Regions from separate parts of the Photobacterium angustum genome, predicted to be linked through region 2. Evidence: riboswitches for the same ligand, from Rfam matches in the RefSeq annotation. Region 2 holds a riboswitch; each other region holds the start of a gene.
The links. A riboswitch is a leader RNA that binds a small molecule or an ion and turns the genes downstream of it on or off. The one in region 2 is predicted to bind lysine.

Region 1 (7,784 bases), 1.6 Mb from region 2:
AATTGACTATTGCTATTCGTGCTAAGTAGTGTTCGGGATTTTTATACATTTAGTCTCATTTTGTGTGACAATAAAGGCAATTGATTTTATTTTTTATATGAGTATTAAATGCAAACTATTTTAATCGTTATCAATGACGCTCCTTATGGCTCTGAGCGTCCTTTTAATGCATTACGCTTAGCAATTAAACTTAATGAACAGGAAGAACAATCTGTAAGCCTCAAATTGTTTTTAATGTCTGATGCTGTGATGTGTGCGATGAAACAGCAAAATCCGGTAGAAGGCTATGATATTCAACAAATGCTTGAAATCCTTATCGCACAAGGAAGCGAAATCAAATTGTGTAAAACCTGTTGTTGCGCGCGCGGGCTGTCTGAGTCATTACTCATTGAAGATTGTGAAATAGGGTCGTTAGATGATTTAGCAAGTTGGACGCTAAAAGCAAAAAAAGTACTAACATTTTAATTGTTATGCTCAGTGATTTAACGTAACAGAAAAGAGCTATTTTTGTACAGGAATCACAGAAAGCAAAAGAACTCAGTTATTAAATGTATTTATTATCAAAAAGCTGATCAAACGAAGAGTTATCTTATTTATATATGCTAGTGTCATTAAGTAAGCTATTCATATATAGGAGATAAGCTGTGCCGCATTGCATTATTGAATATGCCAAAGATCTTGAAACAGAGATTAATTTAAATGAATTAATGGCAACAACTCATTACGCGACGTTTAGTTCAGGTCTTTTTGATGAAGAAGATATAAAAACCCGTGCCATACCTTATGAGTTATATCGTACAGGGACAACCGAAAAGCCTTTTGTTCATATTACCGTAAGGGTGCTTCCTGGTAGAGATCCGAAGCAAAAAGATAATCTATCTGAAGTCATCTTGCATCAAGTGGCAGCAATGTTCCACAATGATATTTGTGTCACAGTAGAAATTGAAGATATTAATCAGCAATCTTATCGCAAGTATGTCATATAAAAATGCAAATATAATTGCTTTTAATTATTAGTTATAGTAATAAATCACCGTTCGAATAAAGTATATTTGCACTTAATCACGTTTTCTGTTGATATATATGCAGAAAACGTGAATTAGGATTTGATGATGAATAAGAAAGTTTTATTAATTGCTTTAAGCTCTGTTGCGTTAGTTGCATGTAATTCGGCAAAAGACGTAACTTCGGATGAGGCGAATATGCAAGAAAGTTGTAATTTTTCTCACGCAATTGTTGGTGGTTGGGCACAAGGCGACATAACACCTGAAGTGGAACAAGCAGCAAAAGATGCCGTTAAAGCAATCTCTGGTGATCATCAGCTAGGTAAAATTTATCATGTAACACAGCAAGTAGTTGCAGGTATGAACTACTCAATTACGTTTAGTATTGAAAATGGTGATTACTACAATGCGACTGTTTTCCGTAGCCTACAGAATACTTATGATGTTAAAGATGTAAAACAAGTATCATCAGTAGCTTCGAACTGTGATGTACATAAGTAACTAAATAATAAGTTCTAATAGAATGAGAAAGCGCTATTATTGAGCAATCAGTAATTGCGCTTTTTTTGTTTGATTAGTCGCATGGTAATAGAAGAGATTGTGTATGCATGTTGTAGGTCAGTGTTATCAAGATGAAAACTTTTCTAAACAAGAATTGTCTGAAGCTACTTTTGAAAATTGTCAGTTTTATCGTTGTGATTTTTCACGTGCAAATTTAGTTGAAGCGAGTTTTATCAACTGTAATTTTATTGATGTAGGGGATGACAAAGGCTGTGATTTTTCCTATTCAAAACTCAAAGATGCGAGTTTTAAGCAGTGTAATTTGTCAATGGCTAGTTTTCGTAATGCGCAGTGTTTTGGCATAGAAATGCGACAATCTAATCTCCAAGGCGTTGATTTTCAATATGCTTCTTTTTCAAATTATATTACCCATAATACTTTCTTTTGCTCTGCATTTATAAGCGGCTGCAATTTACGTTACAGCAATTTCGAAGACATAAAATTAGAGCAGTGCGAACTGTTTGAAAACCGATGGAACGGGGCTAATTTGTTGGCTACATCGTTTAAAGGATCTGACTTAAGTCGCGGTGAGTTTTCATCTGAGCAGTGGCGCCAATGCGTTGTAGAAGACGCAGATCTCTGTCATGTGGATTTAGAGGGTGTTGATATTCGACGTGTAAATTTAAGTGGTGTAAAAATTTGCGATTGGCAACAAGAGCAATTACTAAGTCAACTGGGCATTATTGTGCTTTAAAACGCTATAAAAAGGTCGGTATTATTTAAATAAAATAATACCGATATACAATGCTATTTTTTACCATTCACCTTGGTTTTGCATCGAAGCCCAAGGTTCAGCTGCTTCTAGTGCGTCGCCTTTTTGTAGCAGTTCAATCGAAATACCATCAGGTGAACGCACAAATGCCATATGTCCATCACGGGGTGGGCGGTTAATAACGACTCCATTATTTTGTAAATGAGCACATAAATCGTAAATATTATCGACGGCAAAAGCGAGGTGACCAAAATTACGACCACCAGTGTACGATTCTGGATCCCAGTTATAAGTTAGTTCTAATAAAGGCGACTGTGTTTCTTTTGCCGTTTCTGCCTGATTAGGTGCAGCTAAAAATACTAGTGTAAAACGTCCACGTTCGCTTTCTTTACGTCGAATTTCTACCAAACCAAGCTTGTTACAGTAAAAATCCAGTGAAGCATCTAAGTTGCTCACTCGTACCATGGTATGTAAGTATTCCATTCTATTTCCTAACTTTTATACAAAAAAATCCCCGTTGTCTTAATACTTAGCATAAAGCAAATGTGTATTAAAACGAACGGGGATTATTAGATTTTATGATCTAATGTTTATGCTATTACTGCTTGCAGTTGTTTCTTATGACGACGTAGGTGAATCGTACAACATGCAAGGAACCAAACAGAACTTACAGCAATACCCGCAACTGTTGAAGATAAGATGCCCATTGCTAGATAGCCTAATAGTGCGCCAATAGCGACAGTCAATGCATAAGGTAGCTGAGTCATCACGTGATCCATATGGTGACTACCTGCACCTGTTGCAGACAAGATACTTGTGCTTGAAATAGGTGAGCTGTGATCACCAAAGACAGATCCTGCAAGTACTGCAGATAACATCGGCATTAATAGGTGAGCATCACTTGCTACCGCCATATCACCAGCAAGTGGTAACATGATACCGAACGTGCCCCAGCTTGTGCCTGTCGCAAATGACATTGCACATGAAAGGATGAAGACTAACGCTGGTAGTAATTCCGTTGGGAAACCACCTTTAGTTAAAGAGGCTAGGTACTGGCCTGTAGACATATCACTCACAACAGTACCGATCGTCCATGCAAACAATAGAATAATGATTGCAGGGATCATCGCTTGTACACCTTGAGGTGCCGCAGTTAACCAAGTCTTACGTGGTAGTTTTAAACGTAAAGCTAGAAGAATAGAAACAGCTAGGCTACATAAAGATGCATTAACCAATGAAGCACCTAGATCGGTATGCTCTAAAGAAGCTATCAGGCTAAAAGCTTCGCCTTTTGCGCTTAATACTTCAGCACCACTAATGATCATAAAGATAACGCTGGAGACAGTCAGTGTCAGAATAGGCAATACCATATCAATCATAGTACCTTGGCCTTCAGACTCAGTAGTAATTTCTAAGCCTTTAGGGTGGCCTTTAGATTCATCCCATAGCTTACCTTCTTCTGCCCATTCTTCGTGTTGACGCATTGGACCAATGTTAAGTTGGAAGAAAATAACAACGATAACCATTAATAGCGTAAACACGGCGTACAAGTTCATTGGGATCATTTGAACAAACAATGAAATAGCACTGATATCTGTAATGTGGTTTGTTACTAAAATACCGCTAAGAATAGCAATAATGTAAGCACCCCAAGACGAGATTGGCGTGATAACACAAACAGGTGCAGCCGTTGAATCAAGTAAATAGGCAAGCTTTGCACGTGAAATATTGAAACGGTCTGTTACAGGGCGACAAATCGGCCCCACAGATAAGCTATGGAAAAAGTCATCAATAAAGAAAGCAAAAACCATTAAACCCGTTAGCATATTTGCGCTACGACGATCTTTACAGCGACGAACACCCCATTCAGCAAACGCTTTAGTTGCACCAGTTGCTGTCATTAAGCTGATCAAACCACCGAGCAAAAGCATGAAGATGATCATATTAACGTTACCGCTATTAACAGCACCGTCTGCCCAAACAAGGCCTACAACTTTATTTACGATATATTGAAGCGCCGCTAAAGGGCTGTAATCATTAAGAAGGATTGCGCCTGCAACAATACCAAGGCCAAGTGATAACAATACACGTCGTGTAGTGATTGCTAAAACAACCGCCAGCAAGGGTGGTACAACAGATAGCAGGGAGTCAGAATATTGAACTAGATTCATGGATCTCTTAAACACCTATATAGGTGGAGATCTACCGAAAGGATAGAGAAACAGATTTCAGGAGAAAAAATACTTCTTCGTATCCCTTAGGGTAGCGCTCCATAGACAAAATAACTATGGCAGTTCTGCACTTATTTAATGCAGACCCAGCGATTGTTGACGACACAACAAACACTTCGGCGCCGACTCCTTTCCCCAGACTTCAAAGGTGTCACCCTCCATCTGGATACTTTTAGGCAGCGCGCCTCTACTCAAAGGATTGAAATTTGATGATACCTATTAATTTTGCTTAGGCAATAAAAAGCAGGCATAAAATGCATATTAATTGTAAATATTGTTACTGTTGATGGTATGTTAACCAATTAGTAGCGTTATATTCCATTTAGATAATCGCTTATTCTGTTATGCTATTCGGCTGATTTTGTTCTGGTGTTGTCATCGCGTGTATATTTCCAGCGTAGCCGCCTTTAATTAAATCTTTTCTTACCTCAGCCACTTCTTGTGGGGTGACAGCTACAGTTCTATCACCTAACTTATTGCGGACAAAGCTAATTAACTTCGCGAGGTTGGCATCGCTGATCACCGAGTTAAAGCTACTCATCGGCATAAAGTTACTGTCTTGTTCCATGAAGTTTGGCGATAAACCACGAATGGTAACGGCAATTGTATCGTAAGGATCACTGTGCATAATTATCCCATTGTTAAGCAGTGTAGGGGCGATCCCTTTTCTACCTTTACCGTCTTTACCATGGCATGCACCACAGGTTTGAACATATAAACCATATAGTTTGGCTTCGTTTTCAGGATCGTTGCTACTTAACGGTTTTAGCTCAACGGTTTGAATATCAACATTGGCTGGCACCAAGTCACCAAAACCGGGTGGGTTGAGCTGTGGAACCGATCTATCTAACTCGTTATATTTATCGCCAGTGATCAAGTATTCCGAAATGGCTGCGACGTCTTGTTCTGTCAAGAAACGGGTACTGTTTTGTACCACTTCCGCCATACCACCAAATGCGGTTCCTTTATCTGAATGACCCGTTTTTAAAAAGTCGGTTAGTGTTTTTACATCCCAACGATCTTGATATAGCTCTGTTGCGGTAATATTTGGGGCTTTCCAGCCATCAATCAAATTACCTTGGAATAGCTCTTTTTCTATCAAGGCTTGTGCAACGTTACGTGGAGTATGACATTCCGAACAATGGCCTAACCCCATGGTTAAATATTTACCCCGTTTCCATTGTTCGGTGGCATCTGCTGGGTATTGCAAAGGGTCGGTATTAAGAAAGGCAATATTCCAACCAAGTAGTCCTAACCGGATATTACTTGGGAACATCATCTTGTTTTCTTCATTACGAGTATTCACAAAATTAAGCGATTGCATGTAAGCCCAAAGTGCTTGGGTGTCTTCATCTGTCACATATTGATAAGACGAGTAGGGCATAGCTGGATAAAGGTAGCCATGTTTGCCTTTACCTTTATGTAGCGCATCATAAAATTCATCGTAGGTGTAATCCCCAATACCATAGGTTGGATGTGCTGAAATATTGGTAGAATAAAGCGTGCCAAATGGCGTTAAAAATCCTAAACCGCCACCAAATGGTTCGCCACCTTCACCAGTGTGACAAGCAATACAATCTCCTGCATAAGCAAGGTATTGCCCTTTACTAACCATATCCGGATCAAGCGCTGCGAGTTTCTCGTTTTGTCTATTTCCTTGGTGGCGAATATAAGCACCTAATGCTTGAATTTCGCTATCGCTGAGTTGCTCTTCAAAAGCAGGCATGAGATTGTTTAAGCCATATTTTACCGTCGCAATAATACCTTCAACACTGCCATCGTGAAGCCAGATATTATCGGTTAGATTTGGCGCACCAATCGCAGTATTACCTTTTGCATTACTGCCATGACAAGCCGTACAGTTAGCATCAAATACGGTTTTACCGAGTTCAAGCTTGACCGCGGGCTCTGAGATAATGCGATTTTTTTCAAGTGAAGCGACATAATATGAAACATTCTCAATTTCTTCTTCAGTCAGAATATCTTTCCAGCCAGCCATGACTCCGTTACGACCTTTAACAATCGAATGATGGATCGCCTCATCACTACCACCATAAAGCCAAACGGTATCACTTAAATTAGGGAAATGAAGCTGACCTTGTGCTTGATTTAAATGACAAGCCGCACAATGGGTTTGAAATAAAGCGCGACCAGCGACCACAATTTCAGGCGAGGTACTTAATGCTTGAAATGATGTATCACCATTAGGTACTTGGCTAATTTGTTTGGCTAATGAAGTGGTAGAGGTTGAAGCCGCTTCACTACTTGATTGCCACTTCATGAGTCCTTGCCAGTTTCCCATGCCAGGATAGAGCACCAAAAAAACGGCAGCGATAATGAAAGCGAGAAGATAAGAAAGAAGTAAAAGGTTTGGTACGGCGGCATCGTTTTCATCGATACCATCAAAGCTATCGACGGTTCGATTAGCGTTGGCTGCACTGTTTTTCTTCCAGTAGTACGCAACAACGACGATCATAATTGCGAGAAAAATAAGGGTTAGGATAATGACCCAACCACTCCAAAAAGTACTCATGGTCGTACTCCTTGATCTTGTCCCAGACTTTGTAGATAGGCGATTAATGCCTGTGCCTTGGTTTTACCTTTTACTTCTAATCGTGCCTGTTTAATTTCCTTATCAGTGTAAGGAACACCAAGGGTACGTAATGCAATTAGTTTTGCATCAATATCTTCACCATCAAGTACTTGTTCAAAGAGCCAAGGATAAGAGGGCATAATCGAAGTTGGTACAACATCACGAGGGTTTCTTAGGTGAATGATGTGCCATTGATCAGAATATTTTCGACCTAAATTGGTGAGATCAGGTCCAGTACGTTTTGAACCCCATAAATTGGGATGTTCATAAATATCGTCACTTTCTCGGCTATATCGTCCATAACGTTTAATTTCTGCGTTTAATGGACGTACCATCATGGTATGACAAGTATGGCAACCTTCACTGATATAAATATCGCGCCCAGCAACTTCTAATGCGGTTAATGGTTTCGCGCTTGATTCAGCAATTAACTTATCTTGGTAAAAAAAAGCAGGAAGTACCCATACTAAGAATGAAAAGGCAGCAACCAAAGTTGTTGCAACAATAAGGATCACTACAGATGAGGTAAAATCTTTATTAATCATGAGTATCTACCTTTTCTGTTACTGCATTTTGATGCTTAACTGATCTAGGTTTTGGCTGTTTTAGCGTTCTGTATAGGTTATAAATCATTAAAATTATACCTAACACAAACAACGCACCACCGATAAAGCGAACTAACA
Region 2 (7,784 bases):
ATGAGGTAATGGAAAATTAGACCCAGAACAAAACCGTAAGCAATGCCACCAATAGCTTCTTGTAAGAATAACTGGGTTACGCCCATCACGGTTGGTGCAGTATCACCAAAAGCAATGGTAAACATGGTTACGAAGATAACTAGGCCAAAACCATCATTAAATAAAGACTCGCCTTCTATTTGAGTCGAAATACGTCGAGGCGCATTCATTTTCTTAACGATAGCTAATACGGCAATAGGATCGGTCGGTGAAATTAATGCACCAAAGAGTAAACAGTAAATCAGATCAAGTTGAATCCCGATTACTTGACAGATACCCCATAGACTAAAGCCAATAAAAAAGGTGGAAAATAAAGTGGCGCCCAGTGCTAATACGGTAATTTCCCATTTTTGATCTTCAAGATGGGGTAACTTGATACCTAAGCCGCCAGCAAATAATAAGAACCCTAAAATGCCTTTTAAGAGAAAATCTTCAAAGTTAATTTTGCTGATTTGAGTCGCGGCAACATCTTCAAGATGGAACCAACCGTTTTGTCCCGCAATGATGATCAATAGTGACAGGATTAATGATCCGGCAGTGATGGCAATGGTTGTTTGCATTTTACCTATTTTACTGTTTACAAAAGCAATAAACATTGCTGCTGCAGCCAGAAAGCAGAGCGTGCTATAGACCGACATGCGTAACCTCTAGATTGGTGGGTTGTTAGAAAATTTGTGACGAAATAGTAAAACCATCAGTAATTAATGGCTACTGATAATTTGTTTTATTTTGAAAAGCTTTTGTTGTGTAAATTATATTTAGCCTTCTTTATCCCTAATTGAAGTGTGGTAGGATGTTACAAAGCTGTAATGGATTATAAGGATGTAGTGACGTGTTAAACAGCAAGGAATTACTGCATAAGCGGTTGGAAGAGCAAATCCTGATCATTGATGGTGGCATGGGCACCATGATCCAAGGTTATAAATTGGAAGAAGATGATTATCGAGATCAACGATTTGCTGATTGGCATTCTGATCTAAAAGGGAATAATGATCTTTTAGTATTAACCCAACCCCAGCTGATTAAAGATATTCACCTCGCGTATTTAGAAGCCGGGGCGGATATTCTAGAAACCAACACTTTTAATGCTACAACGATTGCTATGGCGGATTACGACATGGAATCGTTGAGCGCGGAAATTAACTATGAAGCAGCGCGTCTCGCTCGTCTTGCTGCCGATGAATGGACCGCTAAAACACCAGAAAAACCACGCTTTGTTGCCGGTGTTTTAGGACCGACAAACCGTACTTGCTCTATCTCTCCTGATGTTAACGATCCTGGCTATCGTAATGTTACCTTTGATGAACTAGTTGAAGCCTATTCTGAATCGACACATGCCTTAATTCGAGGTGGCGCCGATATTATCTTGCTTGAAACTATCTTTGATACCTTGAATGCTAAAGCTTGCGCTTTTGCTGTTTCTGGGGTTTTTGAAGAGTTGGGCTTTGAACTACCAGTCATGATTTCAGGCACCATAACAGATGCCTCGGGACGTACTCTTTCTGGACAAACAACGGAAGCGTTTTATAACTCATTACGTCATGTTAAACCTATTTCCTTTGGTTTGAACTGTGCGCTTGGGCCTGATGAATTACGTCAGTATGTTGAAGAGTTATCGCGTATTTCTGAATGTGCAGTTTCAGCTCACCCAAATGCGGGTTTACCTAATGCCTTTGGCGAATATGATCTTGAAGCTGAAGAAATGGCGGAACATATCCATGAATGGGCGAAAAGTGGTTTTCTCAATATGGTGGGGGGCTGCTGTGGGACTACACCTGAGCATATCCGCCACATGTATGAAGCGACTAAAAACCTGAAACCTCGCCAACTACCTGATATTCCTATAGCTTGTCGTTTATCTGGATTAGAGCCGTTAACGATTGATGCTGATACCTTATTTATTAACGTTGGCGAACGTACCAATGTGACGGGTTCTGCTCGATTTAAGCGCCTGATCAAAGAAGAGCTTTATGATGAAGCATTAGAGGTTGCTCGCCAGCAAGTAGAGGCTGGGGCTCAAATCATCGATATTAATATGGATGAGGGGATGCTTGATGCCAAGGCTGCAATGATACGTTTTTTAAACCTTTGTGCTACCGAGCCTGAAATATCTAAAGTGCCTATAATGGTCGATTCTTCTAAATGGGAAGTGTTAGAAGCTGGGCTTAAATGTGTTCAAGGTAAGCCGGTAGTTAACTCTATCTCGTTGAAGGAAGGTAAAGAAAACTTTATTACTCAAGCGAAGTTACTTCGTCGTTATGGTGCTGCGATTATCGTGATGGCATTTGATGAAGTTGGTCAGGCTGATACTCGCGAACGTAAAATTGAAATTTGTACTAATGCTTATCGTGTGTTGGTTGATGAAGTCGGCTTTCCGCCAGAAGATATTATCTTTGACCCTAATATTTTTGCTGTTGCGACCGGTATTGAAGAGCACAACAATTACGCCGTTGATTTTATTGAAGCGGTAGGGGATATCAAACGAACACTGCCGTACGCCATGGTATCTGGTGGGGTGTCGAATGTGTCTTTCTCTTTCCGTGGTAACAACGCTGTTCGTGAAGCGATCCACGCTGTTTTCCTGTATTACTGTTTTAAAAACGGTATGGATATGGGGATTGTTAACGCAGGTCAGCTTGCAATTTATGATGATCTGCCGGATGAATTACGCGATGCGGTTGAAGACGTTGTGCTTAATCGCCGTGATGATAGTACAGAGCGCTTATTAGACATTGCCGCTAAATACAGAGATAGCGGTAATGTTGAAGAAGATCGCAGCGCTGCAGAATGGCGCGGATGGCCAGTTGAAAAGCGGTTAGAGCATGCGCTAGTTAAAGGTATAACCGAATTTATTGTTGAAGATACTGAAGAATCTCGTCAGAAAGCCAGTAAACCACTCGAAGTGATCGAAGGCCCATTAATGGCTGGGATGAACGTCGTTGGTGATCTATTTGGTGAAGGTAAGATGTTCTTACCGCAAGTCGTAAAATCGGCTCGAGTAATGAAACAAGCGGTTGCCTATTTAGAACCGTATATTGATGCTGAAAAACAAGCTGGACAAACCAACGGTAAAATTCTTCTAGCAACCGTAAAAGGCGATGTTCACGACATTGGTAAGAATATAGTTGGTGTTGTACTGCAATGTAATAACTACGAGATCATCGATCTTGGGGTGATGGTGTCATGCGATAAAATTCTAAAAGTCGCCAAAGAAGAAAACGTCGATATTATTGGCTTGTCGGGTTTGATCACGCCATCGCTTGATGAAATGGTCCATGTTGCTAAAGAAATGGAGCGACAAGGATTCGATATTCCTTTGCTTATTGGTGGTGCAACAACTTCTAAAGCCCACACGGCGGTTAAGATTGAGCAAAACTACAATCAGCCAGTAGTGTATGTATCTAATGCATCACGCGCGGTAGGTGTTTGTTCAGCGTTATTGTCTGATGAACAAAAGCCAGCGTTTGTTGAGCGTTTAAACCAAGAGTACGATGTGGTACGTGAACAACATGCGCGTAAGAAACCACGTACCGCACCTATTTCGTTAGAAGAAGCACGTGCTAATGCGGTTAATATTGATTGGCAAAATTATACGCCGCCAGTACCGAAAAAAGCCGGTGTTCACACCTTCACTGATTTCCCTGTAGCTGAAATTCGTAAGTATATCGATTGGACGCCATTTTTCATGACGTGGTCATTAAGTGGTAAATACCCAACGATTCTTCGTCATGAAGTTGTCGGTGAAGAGGCGACCAAGTTGTTTAATGATGCTAATAAAATCTTAGATGAGATCGAGAAAACAGGCATGATTAAAGCTAACGGTGTTTGTGGTTTATTCCCTGCTAATAATGTCGGTGATGACATTGAAGTTTACACCGACGATAGCCGAACAGAAGTCTTAACGGTACTGCATGGTTTACGTCAGCAAACCAAAAAGCCGAAAGGTCCTAACTATTGTTTATCTGACTATATTGCGCCTAAAGAGAGCGGCAAGGCTGATTGGATTGGCGCTTTTGCGGTAACCGGTGGTATTGGTGAATATGATATTGCCGAGCAATTCAAAGCAAAAGGTGATGATTACAATGCCATTATGGTACAGGCCGTCGCGGATCGATTAGCGGAAGCCTTTGCTGAATGTATGCATGAAATGGTACGTAAAGAGATTTGGGGCTATGCAGCCGATGAAGATCTGAATAATGACGATTTGATCCGAGAAAAGTATCAAGGCATTCGTCCAGCTCCTGGTTATGCCGCATGTCCTGAGCATACCGAAAAAGGTGCTATTTGGCAGTTACTTGATGCAGAGAAAAATACTGGCATGGTACTAACGGAAAGTTATGCGATGTGGCCTGGTGCTGCAGTATCGGGATGGTATTTCTCACATCCTGATTCTCGTTACTTTGCGGTTGCTCAGATCCAGCAAGATCAGTTAGAAAGTTATGCTGATCGAAAAGGTTGGGATTTGATCGAAGCTGAGAAATGGTTAGGCCCAAATCTTTAATGCTTAATCAATAGTTAAAAAAGGCGCTCAATGCGCCTTTTTGTTTATCGGAACTTTATTTGGGTTCGTTAGAAAGAGCTTATTCCAACAAAGATGCGTGTAGTGTGCGAACCACGTCTTTAGCTTCATCTTCATTAATTAAGAAACATAAATTATGTGGGCTAGCACCGTAGCAAATCATACGAAGGTTATGATCTTCTAGCGCGCCAAAGATATCTTTTGCTGAGCCTTTCGTATCACTCATTTGGTTACCGATAAGTGCAACCAGTGATAGCCCTTGCTCGACGTCAACCACACATAATTGGCTTAATTCTTCAACGACTTGAAGCGGAAGAGTTGGCGCACCGCCACCAGTATCGGTTTGATCTAAGGTAAGTGAAACGCTTACCTCTGAGGTTGTGATGAGATCAACTGAGATTTTATGTTCAGCCAAGATACGAAAGACTTCTGCTAGAAAGCCATATGCATGGAACATATTTAAGCTAGTAAGTGTCACCATGGTTTGGTTGGCACGTAATGCGAGTGCTCTAAATAGTGGCGCTTCTTCAACGGATTGTCTGATCCAAGTACCGCCTTGCTCTGGTGCTTTTGATGAACCTACAAATACTGGGATCTGTTGACGAACAGCAGGCACTAGAGTTGATGGGTGTAAAATTTTAGCACCAAAGTTTGCCATTTCAGAAGCTTCACTAAAACTGATCTCTTTGATCGGTTTCGCGGCTGATGTAATACGTGGGTCGGTAGTGTATAAACCCGGTACGTCAGTCCAAATCTCTAATGTGCTAGCATTTACGGCTTCTGCAATTAAAGCGGCACTATAGTCACTCCCCCCACGACCAAGTGTTGTCGTAACACCTTGGCTGTTTGATCCAATAAAGCCCTGTGATACCACGATATTATTGTCTAATAGTGGTAATAATTGCTCAGTTGCTAATTGCTTAATGGTTTCTGGCTGTGGGATCGCTTTACCAAATTGATCATCAGTACGCATGATGGAACGAATATCTACACGTACAGCTGGGGCGTTTAGCTCGACTAATATTTGACTAAAAAGATGGGTTGAAAGCAACTCGCCATGGCTAACAATTTGATCGGTCAATTGTGCTGAGGTTGTTGATGCCGCATGTTCAGCTAAGGTTGCGATGTTATCAAGTAGGCCGTAAATAGCGTCTTGAATATTCTCTGGGTGCTGAAGTTGATCAAGAACATCTTGGTGGGTTTGGGTCAATGTCTGAATACGCTGTTGACGGATCGTTGAATCGCTCACGCCATTGGCAAGTTCTACTAGAATATTAGTGACACCAGAGCAGGCGCTGATTAACACAATTTTAGTTTCTGGGTTAGCAGTAACAATTGCAGCACTTCGGCTCATTGCGGTGTAATCAGCAACACTGGTACCGCCAAATTTTGCGACAGTTAGTGAATCTGAATGTGTTGTAGCCTTGTCCATAATTAATTTCTCCCTAAATAGTAAACACATCACAAGGTAGGCTATTTTTTCGGGAGTATTCCCGACATCCTGTCAGGAGAGCATAAGAGGTGAATAGTCACTCACCCAGAAGCTCCCCACCAATGTCAATCATTGACCTTGGTGACAGCTAGAAGGATTCAACCTTCATAGCCGATATAACTCATCCCCTAATCAGTTATACCTCGGCGTTACTCTCCCTCTCATAATGGCGATTGGATGGGGTCCTGTCATTATGATACCTAGGTAACGCTCCTCTTCCGTTTTAAGTCGTACTGTTTGAATAATAAGTGCTTGAATAAAATATCATCTTATTGAATAAGATTCATCACCCTGTTGTCAAATGGAATATGACAATTTATTTACATATGATATTTCATCAATATGTGTCATGAGATGGGTATTGGTCGCTTGCACCAATGAAGGGGCTCTAATACTCTAAAAGAGATAGCAACGCGTTCCACATAAAAATATCGACAGGGACAATGACTTTACGGAGCAAAAGAATGACAATTACCAGCTTTATCCCGCCGCATCGAACCCTCATGGGGCCGGGACCATCAGATATTTATCCGCAAGTATTACAAGCGCTTAGTCGTCCTACGGTAGGGCACCTTGATCCGTTATTTATAGGCATGATGGATGAATTAAAACAATTGTTGCAATATGCCTTTCAAACCCAAAATGCCTTTACTATCGCTGTTTCAGCGCCAGGTAGTGCTGGAATGGAAGCCTGCTTTGTTAATCTCGTTGAAGCTGGGGATAAAGTGCTAGTTTGCCGTAATGGCGTTTTCGGGGAGCGGATGCGGGAAAATGTCGAGCGTTGCGGTGGTGTTGCTATCGTTGTGGATAACGAATGGGGGACGGCGGTTGATCCTGATTTAGTGGAACAAGCGTTACAAAACGATCCTGAAATTAAAATTGTCGCTTTTGTTCATGCCGAAACCTCAACCGGCGCATTGAGTGATGCGAAAACATTGGCGGAAATTGCCCATAAACATGATTGCTTAACGATTGTTGATGCGGTGACATCACTTGGTGGTGTTCCTTTGCTGGTGGACGAGTGGCAATTAGATGCGGTTTATTCTGGTAGCCAAAAGTGTTTGTCTTGTACGCCGGGGTTATCGCCATTAACGTTTTCTCAAAAGGCGATAGATAAGATCCAGCAACGTAAAACCAAAGTACAAAGCTGGTTTTTAGATCAAAGTTTGGTGCTCGGTTATTGGAGTGGTGAAGGTAAGCGTAGCTATCACCACACAGCACCTGTAAACAGTTTATATGCGTTGCATGAAGCCTTGGTATTATTGCAAAACGAAGGGTTAGAAAATGCATGGCAGCGCCATCGAAATACCCATGAAGAGCTTAAAGCTGGGCTTGAAAAGCTTGGTATTAAATTTGTAGTAGAAGAAACCTCACGTTTACCCCAACTCAATGCGGTTTATATCCCTGAAGGTGTTGATGATGCCGAGGTACGTAATGAGTTGCTGCAACGTTACAACTTGGAAATCGGAGCAGGTTTAGGTGCGCTGGCTGGTAAAGCGTGGCGTATCGGTTTGATGGGGTATGGTGCGAGAAGTGAAAATGTTGCTCTGTGTTTAAAAGCGCTAGAAACTACATTGAAATAATTTATTGATGAGTAAATAAAAATGGCTACCAATAGGGTAGCCATTTTTTATGGTTATTTAGCAGCAGACGTTGCCTTTGCTTCGCTGTTTTGCTGCTCAAAATTTAAAGATGGAAACAAGAACAGCGCTTCATCTCTGATTTGTGATGCTT
Region 3 (7,784 bases), 710 kb from region 2:
TTCAATCATCTGGCGGCATTGGCTCGCTTGATGATATTGCAGCATTAAAAGGCTCAGGTGTGGCTGGCGTTATTGTAGGTCGCGCCCTACTTGATGGTAAGTTTACTGCCGAGCAAGCCTTTACATGCTGGAACAATTAAGGAGACCACAATGTTAGCTAAACGTATTATTCCTTGTTTAGACGTACGTGATGGTCAGGTTGTAAAAGGTGTCCAATTTCGTAACCACGAAATCATTGGCGACATTGTACCACTGGCAAAACGTTACGCTGAAGAAGGCGCAGATGAACTGGTTTTCTACGATATTACCGCATCAAGTGACGGTCGTGTTGTTGATAAAAGCTGGGTATCTCGCGTTGCAGAAGTGATTGATATTCCGTTCTGTGTCGCAGGTGGTATTAAATCTGCTGACGATGCGAGCCGTATTCTTCAATTTGGTGCAGATAAAGTCTCTATCAATTCACCAGCTCTAGCAGATCCAACATTAATCACCACATTGGCGGATAAGTTCGGTGTGCAATGTATCGTTGTCGGTATTGATTCCTATTTTGATGCTGAAACAGGTCAATATCAGGTATACCAATTTACTGGTGATGAAAAGCGTACCAAAGCAACCCAATGGCAAACACGTGATTGGGTTGAAGAAGTTCAACGTCGTGGCGCGGGTGAAATCGTACTGAACATGATGAACCAAGATGGCGTACGTAATGGTTACGACTTAGAGCAACTCAACATGGTACGCAATGTATGTGACGTACCTTTAATTGCTTCTGGTGGTGCGGGTGAAATGCAGCACTTTAGCGATGCCTTTAAGCTTGCGAATGTAGACGGCGCCTTAGCTGCCTCTGTTTTCCATAAACAAATCATCAACATCGGTGAGTTAAAGCAATTTCTGAAAACGCAAAATGTGGAGATCCGACTATGAGTTTATTAACCAAAATCAATTGGGAAAAAGTAGCCGGACTGATCCCTGCTATTGTTCAAGATAATGCCAGTGGTCAAGTGCTAATGCTTGGCTACATGAACGAAGATGCGCTTCAAAAGACACTTGATACTAAACAAGTCACTTTCTGGTCTCGCACCAAAGAGCGCCTGTGGACGAAAGGTGAAACATCAGGCAATGTACTGCAACTTAAAAGTATTCAGCTTGATTGTGACAAAGACACCTTATTAGTACAAGTCGATCCAATTGGTCCAACGTGCCACTTAAACACGACCACCTGTTTTGATTCTGATGAAAGTGATGCTCAGCCACCGTCACTGGTTTTCCTTCATCAACTTGAGCAGCTCTTGGCTAGTCGTAAAGGTGCAGATCCTGAGTCGTCCTACACAGCCAGCCTCTACGCCCGTGGCACCAAGCGTATATCGCAAAAAGTGGGCGAAGAAGGCGTTGAAGTCGCGCTTGCGGCAACGTCGGGTGACAAAGCGGAATTAGTATGTGAATCAGCGGATTTGATCTATCACCTGCTTGTACTGCTTCAAGATCAAGGTTTATCACTGTCTGATGTGACGAATAAACTGCAAGAGCGTCATAATAAGAAATAATTCAATTGTCAGTTACGATGAAAAAGCCAGCTAAATAAGCTGGCTTTTTGTTTCGCAATAATTACGTATTACTGGATAAAATAAAGAGGACTATCCCTATTATCATTAAATGATTAACGACCTAATGCCTCTTTATAATGTAATCGACATACCGATACGTAACGAGCATTGCCACCAATTTCAACTTGTTCACCATCAGCAATAGCACGACCGGTTTCATCTTGACGGATCACCATGTTAGCCTTGCGACCACAGTGACAAATTGTTTTTAGTTCAACTAACTTATCCGCCCACGATAATAAGTAACGACTACCTTCAAAAAGTTCACCTAAGAAGTCTGTACGTAAACCGTAACATAAAACTGGAATATCGAGTTTATCGACCACTTCCGTTAATTGATAAACCTGCGCTTTAGATAAGAACTGGCATTCATCAATTAATACGCAATCAATTTTACCTTTATCCGATAACGCTTTTAATCGTTCGAATAAATCATCTTCTGCATTAAATAGCTCAGCCTCTTCTTCTAAACCAATGCGAGAGCTGACTTTACCCACACCAAAACGATCATCAATCGCAGCAGTAAAAATAACGGGGGTCATTCCTCTTTCGCGATAATTAAATGAGGATTGCAATAATGTGGTCGATTTCCCTGCATTCATAGCAGAGTAATAGAAATACATTTGGGCCATGAGGATTCCCTAGTAATACGATTGGTTTAAAAAAACTGCGCCGATGCTACAGAAATTCACTCACAATGAAAAGTGATAGACTTAACAAGTACAAATTAGTTACAAAAAAGCCCATACTCTTTTTTATGAAAAGTGTATGGGCTTAAAAGAGCAGAGATAAAATCAGCTTTTTACTGTTGGGACATAAGTACGTCGTGATAACCAAGCAAACAACACACAAACCATAATAAAAGTAATTATAGCCGCGATGAAGGCTACGGGTAATGAATCAGTAATACCTAGCACAAGGAAGCCAATAGTAGAAACAAAGGCGACAGAAACTGCGTAAGGAAGTTGCGTTGCGACATGATCAATATGATGGCAACGAGCACCCGTTGAAGACAATATTGTAGTATCTGAAATCGGTGAACAGTGATCACCAAATACAGAACCTGCTAATACCCCCGCTAGCATTGGTAGCATCAAGGTAATATCGGTTGCCCCAGCTAAATCACCAGCAATAGGTAACATAATGCCAAACGTGCCCCATGAGGTACCTGTAGAAAATGCCATCACGCCTGATAATAAAAATAAGATCATCGGTAATAACATAGGGTTAATATTCCCTTGTACGAGGGTTGATAAATATTGCCCCGTTTTCATATCACCAATAACGCTACCAATACTCCAAGCAAATAATAAAATTAAAATCGCACCAAACATGGATTTAGCACCAATCCATAATGTGCGAATAACTTCATTAAATGCAATACGCTGTCGAATAACAGGAATAATCGCGGCAATTAAGCCAAATAAACCACCAAGACAAAGTGACTTACCGACATCAGTATTTTCAAACGCACCTAGCAGAGCAAAAGATTTACCGTCTGCTGCTAATGCTTGATAGCCTGTAAAAATCATAAAAAAGAACGTGGCAAATATTAAAATAATAATCGGCCAAATTAAATCACCAACTTTACCTTTCGTACTTTCAACAATTTCTAATTCGTCAGTTAAATCTTTTGCTTGTTCATCAACATCACTGCCTTCATCAAATCCACGACAATGCATTGCTGCCATCTCATGTTTTTTCATTGGTCCAATATCCCATTGGAACCAAGACACAACAAAAACCATAGCTAAAGCAAAAATAGCATAGAAGTTCATTGGCGCTAACGTTAAAAAGGCACTTAAAGGTGTATATTCTGTTACCCCATGAGTAACTAAAATACCGCCAATTAATGTAATTATATACGCCCCCCAACTCGATGCAGGCATTAGAACGCACATTGGAGCGGCTGTTGAATCCAATATATAAGCCAATTTAGAACGAGATACATAATAGCGATCCGTTACAGGACGAGCGATAGAACCCACCGCTAAACTATTAAAGTAATCATCAACAAAAATAAACACGCCTAAAAAGGCAGCAAGCAGTTTCGCGCCCCTTTTCGTTTTAATTTTTGTTTGTGCCCATGCAGCAAATGCACGAGTACCACCAGACAATGTTAACAATGCTGTCGTCATGCCTAATATAATGAGGAATAAAACAATACTCATATTCCAGGTGTTAATGCCACCATCAGATATGAATAAGTTTTGTATTGTGTCTCCTAAATAAGAAGCTGAATGATTAAATGAAAAATCATTTAAATAAAGTGCTCCTAATACGATACCCGCACCAAGAGAAACTAACACACGCCGAGAAAGTATCGCTAACCCTAACGCAACAATAGGAGGAATAATGGATACTAATGAATGGGAGTAATCTACTAAATTCATGATCTCAAAGACAACCGAATTAGGTTGGAGATCTACTGGATAACATGGTGGTTAACCATATTTGAAGAACATCTTAGCTCTTCTCTTTCACAGTAGCGCTCCATAGTGAATATGATTATATACTATGGCAGTGTTGCACTTATTCAATACAACCCCAGAAAAAGGATTTGACGTCACTCTTACTTCGGCATTAGCTCCTTTCATTAACCGTCATTGGTTTCACCCTCTTGTTAATTACTATTAGATAACGCGCCTCTACCTTACATCAAGGTTGCGATTATTCTACGTAATGTTTCATTATTTGCAACAACATCACGTGAAACATTTAACAACACATCAAATGGCATTGTTTTATAAATAAATCTTATCTAAGTATAGCTTCACCCATTAAATAGTATGAACCTACGAGCAGATATGTTTCATTTTGTAACTATGTAAACATCTATTAAGCATAAATCCGATATTCGTTTTTTTATAAAGATACGAATATCGCTATTATTAACAATTAACAATAAAGAACGTTTAAAGTGTTTTGACATAAAGAATAAAAGCATTACTATTGTAATAAATGATTCGACACTGCTATTATTATTTACAGTTAGTTAAAAATAACAGGAAATATAAAAATGTCTGATGCAATGAAAGCACTTTTAAACCTTCGTAGTCTTCGTGCGCTTTCTCGTGAATATACTTTAGAGCAACTTGAAGAAGCTTTAGAGAAATTAACTACCGTTGTTCAAGAACGTGCTGAAGCTGAAGAAGAAGAACAAGCAAAAGAAAATGAGCGTAATGAAAAATTAGCTCAATATCGTGAAATGCTATTAGCTGATGGTATCGACCCTGAAGAATTGTTAGCAAGCCTTTCAAAAGCACCAAAAGCAAAACGTGCTGCACGTCCAGCTAAATATAAATTCATCGATGAAAACGGTGAAGAAAAAACGTGGACAGGCCAAGGCCGTACACCAAGCGCGCTTAAGCAAGCACTTGAAAATGGTAAATCTTTAGAAGAATTTGAAATCTAATTTCCTGCCATATATTTAAAAAGCTCAACTTAGTTGGGCTTTTTTTATACTTCCATAAACCCAAAATTATAGACACCTATCTAAAAAATATGTTTTAACATTGCTTAAAGGTATATCTAAGTAAACCTTTATTAGTTTTGAAATATATAAAGCACATATCAAAATAAAAAGTCAGGCAGTAGAGCCTGACTTTCAATACAGATAACCTATTATTATGGCTATAACTATTAAATACGATCAGCAAGATGGCTGACAGCTAAAGCAAAATAATGAGAACGGTTCCATTTCATTAATGTTTGATAATTACCGTACACAAGGTAAGTGCGTCCATGTTCATCATCAGGTTGAATTAACCACGCATCAATGTCTTCTTTTGGTAAATTCCCACCACTCATTGTGCGAACACCCAATGTTTGCCATTGCGCCAGTGTTTTTGTCTTTTCTACACCCGTACCTTTTAAATCAGCCGATAATGATGATGGGACCTTAACTTGACGTCCCCAAGTATATTTATCATTCCAACCTGATTTTTTTAGATAATTCGCTGCAGATGCAAAAACATCCGCTTTTGTATTCCAAATATCTGCTTTGCCGTCATTATTACCATCAACCGCAAAGGTTAAATAAGATGTTGGCATAAATTGGCATTGACCCATCGCCCCTGCCCATGATCCTTTCATCTCATCAATTGTAATATGACCTTCTTGAAGAATTTGTAATGCTGCCATTACTTGTTTACGGAATAAGGCTTCACGACGGCCTTCATAAGCCAACGTGGTTAATGCTTCGACAACATGGTAATTACCTTGTAATTTACCAAAATTACTTTCAACTCCCCACAACGCGACAATAAAACGTGGCTGTACGCCGTATTCTTTACCTATACGATCTAACGTTGTTTTATTCTCTTGATATAAACGACGTGCTTGTTTGACTTTCCAATCAGGTACAGCGCGTGGAATATATTGATCTAATGTTAACTTTTTCTCAGGTTGGTTTTTATCCGCCTTTACTGCACGATGAGTAAATGTAATGTCTTTAAAAGCAGAATCGAGAATAGGCTCAGAAATACCATTACTACGCGCCTCTGCTTTTAGCTTATTTATATATGCGTTAAACCCTTCATCAGCAGCAAAAGCTGTTGAGGAAATCCCTAATCCTAAGGCCACAACGGCCGATATAAAACGCTTATGCATAATAACCTTAATTAACTCTGCCGGCTTTCTCGGCTTTATATTGATCCAATAAATTTGTTACTGGCGGTGGAACCTGAAGATAGAAGCCAACGGTCTTTAATGCTTCTTTTACTTTTTCAACATCGGCCAAGGCTAACTTTCTACCTTCTAACTTTATCACCATAACAAATTGCGGTTTACCAAAAGTATTCATTAATACTTCAGGCACATCGGAGAAATCATCTTTCTTATTTACATATAAATATGTGTTATCTTTTTTTAAGCTTTTATAGATTGCACACAACATTTCAATTCACCTATTTGTTAAAGCTTATTCTTTCAGACAGCTATTTTAACGTATCATTCCCCGCTGGTTTATTTTTCACCATACAGGATGAGACTTTTGTCTGAATTTCCAATGTCAAAGCAAGGATAACTTGCCCCTAACTGCTAGGGAATATACCATGCTAGTACCTTTGTGATAATCAACAAGAATGGTTAATTTAAGTATTACCCATAATAATGCCATGACCAAGACAACTGAACTTAAAGGGAGCTCATTTACGCTCTCTGCACTTCATTTAATTGATGGTGATATCAAAAAAGCGACCGATCACCTTAAAGAAAAAATTGAACTCGCACCTAATTTCTTTGCATCAGCTCCCGTTGTTATCGATATCTCTAATGCAGGCAAAGATATTAATTTTGAGCAATTAAAAGTAGCAATTGTCGACGCGGGCATGATCCCTGTAGGTATCAGCGGTTGTAAAGAACAAGCGTTACAAAATCAAGCAAAATCTGCTGGATTTGCTATTATGAATGCCGCACGCACGGTGAAAGAAAAAACAACAGCAGAATCTACTGAAGCAGAGCCATCTTCTCAGCCAGTTCAAGGCCGAGAGTCCGCACTTATCATTCGCACTCCTGTTCGTTCTGGTCAACAGATTTACGCTAAAAATCGTGACCTTATCATTCTCAACCATGTGAGTGCGGGCGCTGAAATTATTGCTGATGGTTGTATTCATATTTACGGTACGTTACGTGGTCGAGCATTAGCTGGAGCGAACGGAGACCTAGAAGCGACAATTTTCTGTCAGAACTTGCAATCTGAACTAATTTCAGTTGCAGGAAACTACTGGCTAAGTGATAACATTCAGGATGAGTTCTGGGGCAACGGTGTTGTAATTTCAATTGCTGATAATACGCTTAGCATCGAGCACCTTGCTTTATAAAAGTTTTAATAAGGAATTTAGTAAATGGCACGAATTATCGTTGTTACTTCAGGTAAAGGCGGCGTTGGTAAAACAACTTCAAGCGCAGCCATTGCATCTGGTCTAGCATTATGCGGTAAAAAAACGGCGGTTATTGATTTTGATATTGGTCTACGTAACCTTGATCTCATTATGGGTTGTGAGCGACGTGTCGTTTATGACTTCGTAAACGTTATCAACGGCGAAGCGAATCTGAACCAAGCATTAATTAAAGATAAGCGTGTTGACAACCTTTTTGTTTTACCTGCATCTCAGACTCGTGATAAAGACGCACTCTCTCGTGAAGGCGTTGAGCGTGTTTTAAATGACTTGGATAAAA

Region 1: it holds a riboswitch for lysine, as region 2 does, so the genes downstream of both, BTO08_RS04275 (Na+/H+ antiporter NhaC family protein) here and lysC (lysine-sensitive aspartokinase 3) in region 2, are expected to answer to the same signal.
Region 3: it holds a riboswitch for lysine, as region 2 does, so the genes downstream of both, BTO08_RS08145 (Na+/H+ antiporter NhaC family protein) here and lysC (lysine-sensitive aspartokinase 3) in region 2, are expected to answer to the same signal.

The regions. Positions count from the first base shown of each region.
Region 1 covers NZ_MSCJ01000001.1:996,709-1,004,492, forward strand. Annotated here, with positions in the region: gene BTO08_RS04250 (DsrE/DsrF/TusD sulfur relay family protein) at 109-465, shown strand; gene BTO08_RS04255 (5-carboxymethyl-2-hydroxymuconate Delta-isomerase) at 645-986, shown strand; gene BTO08_RS04260 (cystatin domain-containing protein) at 1,113-1,505, shown strand; gene BTO08_RS04265 (Qnr family pentapeptide repeat protein) at 1,609-2,259, shown strand; gene BTO08_RS04270 (VOC family protein) at 2,320-2,760, opposite strand; gene BTO08_RS04275 (Na+/H+ antiporter NhaC family protein) at 2,868-4,448, opposite strand; lysine riboswitch at 4,533-4,706, opposite strand; gene ccoP (cytochrome-c oxidase, cbb3-type subunit III) at 4,843-7,041, opposite strand; gene ccoO (cytochrome-c oxidase, cbb3-type subunit II) at 7,038-7,646, opposite strand; gene ccoN (cytochrome-c oxidase, cbb3-type subunit I) at 7,639-7,784, opposite strand, start outside.
Region 2 covers NZ_MSCJ01000001.1:2,598,766-2,606,549, reverse strand. Annotated here, with positions in the region: gene BTO08_RS11710 (cation:proton antiporter) at 1-677, opposite strand, end outside; gene metH (methionine synthase) at 872-4,540, shown strand; gene lysC (lysine-sensitive aspartokinase 3) at 4,620-5,990, opposite strand; lysine riboswitch at 6,092-6,276, opposite strand; gene BTO08_RS11695 (pyridoxal-phosphate-dependent aminotransferase family protein) at 6,515-7,633, shown strand; gene BTO08_RS11690 (PglL family O-oligosaccharyltransferase) at 7,687-7,784, opposite strand, start outside.
Region 3 covers NZ_MSCJ01000001.1:1,886,389-1,894,172, forward strand. Annotated here, with positions in the region: gene hisA (1-(5-phosphoribosyl)-5-[(5-phosphoribosylamino)methylideneamino]imidazole-4-carboxamide isomerase) at 1-140, shown strand, start outside; gene hisF (imidazole glycerol phosphate synthase subunit HisF) at 151-924, shown strand; gene hisIE (bifunctional phosphoribosyl-AMP cyclohydrolase/phosphoribosyl-ATP diphosphatase HisIE) at 921-1,544, shown strand; gene BTO08_RS08140 (thymidine kinase) at 1,658-2,236, opposite strand; gene BTO08_RS08145 (Na+/H+ antiporter NhaC family protein) at 2,399-3,997, opposite strand; lysine riboswitch at 4,083-4,263, opposite strand; gene BTO08_RS08150 (H-NS family nucleoid-associated regulatory protein) at 4,624-5,019, shown strand; gene BTO08_RS08155 (lytic murein transglycosylase) at 5,247-6,215, opposite strand; gene BTO08_RS08160 (YcgL domain-containing protein) at 6,223-6,501, opposite strand; gene minC (septum site-determining protein MinC) at 6,722-7,426, shown strand; gene minD (septum site-determining protein MinD) at 7,451-7,784, shown strand, end outside.